One region of the Sphingomonas sp. AC449 genome, then DNA from elsewhere that is predicted to be linked to it. Evidence: riboswitches for the same ligand, from Rfam matches in the RefSeq annotation. Region 1 holds a riboswitch; the other holds the start of a gene.
The links. Region 1 has a riboswitch for thiamine pyrophosphate ahead of AC0CH3_RS08085 (TonB-dependent receptor). Riboswitches for the same ligand answer to the same signal wherever they lie in the genome.
Positions count from the first base shown of each region.

Region 2: it holds a riboswitch for thiamine pyrophosphate, as region 1 does, so the genes downstream of both, thiC (phosphomethylpyrimidine synthase ThiC) here and AC0CH3_RS08085 (TonB-dependent receptor) in region 1, are expected to answer to the same signal.

Region 1 is NZ_CEEDCZ010000003.1:335,043-337,240, reverse strand. Features, by position in the region: gene AC0CH3_RS08090 (methyl-accepting chemotaxis protein) at 1-1,046, opposite strand, end outside; TPP riboswitch at 1,174-1,283, shown strand; gene AC0CH3_RS08085 (TonB-dependent receptor) at 1,350-2,198, shown strand, end outside.
Region 2 is NZ_CEEDCZ010000008.1:183,192-185,389, reverse strand. Features, by position in the region: gene thiC (phosphomethylpyrimidine synthase ThiC) at 1-1,264, opposite strand, end outside; TPP riboswitch at 1,304-1,411, opposite strand; gene AC0CH3_RS14070 (MipA/OmpV family protein) at 1,499-2,198, opposite strand, start outside.

The DNA.
Region 1 (2,198 bases):
ACGCCCGTCGGAATGCCGTCATAATCGAACAGCGGGTTGTACGACGCCTGGATCCAGACTTCGCTGCCGTCCTTGCGGATCCGCTTATATTCGCCCTGGTCGAGCTCGCCCTTGCCCAGCCGTTGCCAGAACTGGCGATAGGCCGGGCTCTGCGCATAGTCCGCGTCGCAGAAGATCCGGTGGTTCTCGCCCGTGATCTCATCGAGCTCATACCCCATCAGCGACAGGAAATTGGCGTTCGCGGTGATCACGCGCCCCGACAGGTCGAACTCGATCAGCGCGAACGCCCGGTCGATCGCGGTGATGCGGCCCTGATTGTCGACCGTCGCCTGATGCTGCGCGCTGATGTCATAGGCATAGCTCAGCACCGAGACGAGCTGGCAGTTCTTGTCGAACGTCGGCACGAAGATCTCGCGCACCCAGACATTCTGCCCCGGGCACGGGGTATAACGCCGGATGACCGTGTCGGACTCGCCGCGCTCGAACCGGCTCCAATAGGTGTCGGCGTCGTTCGCCTGGCGCTCCGCCGCGGTCCAGAACATGTCGAACCGGCCGCCGGTCATCGCCTCGCGGGCAAGCCCGGTCAGTTCGAAGAACTTGGCATTGCCGTCGATCAGGTGGCCGTCGGGCGAATATTGGCAGATCGCGAGCGCACCGTTGATCGCATCGAAGCGGTGCACGATGAGCGCGGTGTCGTGCAGGCTGCCGGGCGTCACCGCGCCCATGAAGACCAGCTTGCCCCCGGCCCCGGACAGCGCCCCCATCAGGCCCTGGACATGCATGCAATGGCCCTGCGTATTCGCGAGCAGCCCCTCGACCGCGACCGTCGTCGCGTCACCCGTCGCCAGTCGCGCGATCGCGTCGGGGTAGTTCGGGAACAGCGTCGCGAAGGTCGCGATCGCGTCGACCGACGCGAGGATCGTCCGCGCGGCCTCATTCGTCTCGATCAGCGCGCCATCGGCGCTGAACGCGAGAACGATCATCTCGTCTGCCAGCGCGGCGGCGGCGCGCGCGCTCAGGTCGACAACAACACCTTCCAACGACATATGATGCTCCAGCCATCTTTCGCCTCATTATAGGATCGGCGCGACCGCCCCGGACCGAGGCGCGGATTTTGGCGAGGCGATCGTCGCGGCGATTGCGCTTTGCACCGGGCATCGCAGCGCCTAAGGCGCGCCTTCCCCGGGGGGCCGCTGACGCGCGGCTGAGAATTGGGCTGCAGCCCATGACCCGCTGAACCTGATCCGGCTGATACCGGCGTAGGGAGGGCCAACGGTTTTTCCGTCGTCCCTCCGCTTGGAGTGGACGTGCGCACATTCGATCGTGGCTTTTCGACATCTTCGGTTCGGCTGCAGGGCCGGCGGCCTGCGTGCGCGGCGATCGCGCTGGCGGCATCGCTTGCAGCGGCGCCTGCGACGGCTCAGACCGATTCCCGCCCCGACACGCCGTCTGCGGACCCCGGTGAGATCCGCGTCGCCGGCCAGCCCGATCCCGCAGGCCTGCTGCCCGACCAGCGCGTGCCCCGCGCGCAAAGCGCGATCTCGGCCGAATTCATCGCCAAGCAGGCGCCGACCCTGAACGCGTTCCAGCTCGTCACGCTGCTGCCCGGCGCCAACGTCGCATCGAGCGATCCCTATGGTCTCTCGACGAGCTCGAGCCTCACGCTGCGCGGGCTGGGTCAGGACCAGATCGGCGTGCTGATGGAAGGCGCCCCGCAGAACGACATCGGCTATTACTTTGCCTATCCGTCGCAGTTCGCCGACCCGGAGAACCTCAGGCAGATCGCGCTGGCGCAGGGGTCGGTCGACATCGACTCGCCGACGGTCGGTGGTGCAGGCGGGCTGTTGTCGCTGAAACTCGACGATCCGGGCGCGCGACCCGGGGCGGTGGTGGACCTGTCGCTCGGTAGCTACGCCGCGCGGCGGGCCTTTGTCCGGATCGATACGGGAACGCTCGGCACCAGCGGGATCAAGGCGTTCCTGTCCTATTCCAATACCCGCGCGAACAACTGGCGCGGTCCCGGCTACGACACCCGCCAGCATATCGACGCCAAGCTGCTCCGCGAATGGGGCGCGGGCAATCGCGCCAGCCTCGCCGTGTCGTACAACGACGCCAACACGTCGAGCTACCCCAGCCCGACGCTTGCCGAATGGCAGGCGCAGGGGCGCGACTTCAACTTCGCGCGCGCGTATCGGGCG
Region 2 (2,198 bases), on a different contig from region 1:
TCGGCACATGGCCGGGGCCCTCGATCATCACCTGGACGTCGCTCTTCCACGCGCGGTGGGTGAGTTCGCCGAGCGTGTAGAGCTCGCTGAACTGCGCCTCGTCGTTGGCATCGGCGATGCTGCCGGGGCGCAGCCCATCGCCGAGCGAATAGGCGATGTCATACGCCTTCATGATCTCGGTGATCTCGTCGAACCGCTCGTAGAGGAAGCTCTCCTTGTGATGGCTGAGGCACCATTTCGCCATGATCGAGCCGCCGCGCGAGACGATGCCGGTGACGCGCTTGGCGGTCATCGGGATATAGGCGAGGCGCACGCCGGCGTGGATCGTGAAGTAATCGACGCCCTGCTCCGCCTGTTCGATCAGCGTGTCGCGGAAGATTTCCCAGGTCAGCTCCTCGGCAATGCCGCCGACCTTCTCGAGTGCCTGATAGATCGGCACGGTGCCGATCGGGACGGGGCTGTTGCGCAGGATCCATTCGCGCGTGTCGTGGATGTTGCGGCCGGTGCTCAGGTCCATCACCGTGTCCGCGCCCCATCGGATCGACCAGGCGAGCTTGTCGACCTCGGCCGCCACGTTCGAGGCGACCGCGGAGTTGCCGATATTGGCGTTGATCTTGACGAGAAAGTTGCGGCCGATCGCCATCGGCTCGGACTCGGGGTGGTTGACGTTGTTGGGGATGATCGCGCGGCCGCGCGCGACCTCGTCGCGGACGAATTCGGGGGTGACGAAGTCGGGGATCGACGCACCGAAGCTTTCGCCGTCGCGCTTGTATTCCTTCAGCATCGCGCGGCCGAGATTCTCGCGCGTCGCGACATATTCCATCTCGGGCGTGATGATGCCGCGGCGGGCATAGTGCATCTGGCTGACATTGGCGCCGGCCCTGGCGCGCAACGGGCGAGCGATGCTGCCGGGGAATTGCGGTACGCCGCCCGAGCGGTCGGGACCGAGCTTGCCATTATCCTCGGGCCGGACCGCGCGCGCGTCGTAGCTCTCGACGTCGCCGCGCGCCTCGATCCACTGGCGGCGGAGTTGCGGGAGGCCGGCGTTGATATCGATCGTCGCCCTGGGGTCGGTGTATGGACCGCTAGTGTCGTAGACGCGCAAAGGCGGCTCGGAACAGCTCGGGTCGAGCACGATCTCGCGCATCGCGACGCGGACGTCGGGGCTGGAGGGCACCGCGACATGGATCTTCCGCGAGCCGCGGATGGGGCCGGTGGTGACGCCGATATCGGCCTTTTCGCTGCGTGCTTCGTAATCGGCCATGCGCTTGCTCCTAAAGGTCTCGGAGCAAGGCGTGCGGTTCTGTGGCGACCGCTCCCTCCCTCCGCCGGTATCAACCGGATCAGGTTCAGCGGGTCGAAGGCTCCTGCCTTCCTCTCAAGCGCGGATCGGCGCTCCCCCGGGGTAGGGCGAGCATAGGCGCAACGGACGGGGGCGCAAACGAAAAACCCCGCGCGGCCGGCCGCACGGGGTTTCGGGTCGATCGGCGGGTTGCGATCAGAAGGTGTAGGTCAGGCCCACCGCGCCGAGCCACTGGTCGGCATCGCCGACGTCCGCGACGATCGGGCTGTCCTTGTACTTGCCGAGCATGCGGCCGTAGAGCACGCCCGCGCCGACACCGAACCCGCGGCGAAGATCGCCCGACAGGCTCTGCAGCGCGAACGCCGAGACGTTGACCCGGCGGAAACCGCTGTCGTTGATGTCATAGGTGCGCAGACCGCTGTTGATCGTGCCGATCGGCGTCACCGCGGCATAGGTCCGGCCAAAGCCCTTGCCCGCATAATCCGCCGACAGGCCGAACGCGACCAAGGTGCGGACCGATAACGGCGTCGTGTAGTTGACCTGCGGGGTGATGACATAGCTGTCGTGCGTGCCCGACACGTCGTGGATATAGGCGACGCGCGCGGTCAGCGTGTCGTAATCGCTGGTGATGACGCCGGTCTTGCCGATCCCGACAAAGCCGCCGACTTCGTACGCGGTGTCGATCTTCCCGAGCGCGCGGACCTGGCGGTTGTCGACCTTGCCGGTGCGATCGGTGCGGACCGCGGCGATGACGCCGACTTCGTAGTTGATGCCGACCGAGCCCGTGTTGGGGATCAGGTTGACGTAGAGCTGCGTCCCGCGCGTGAAGAAGTCATGCCCGCGCACCGTCCCGATCGCGACCGCGCCGGGGGTGAAGCTGTTGCTGTCTGCACCC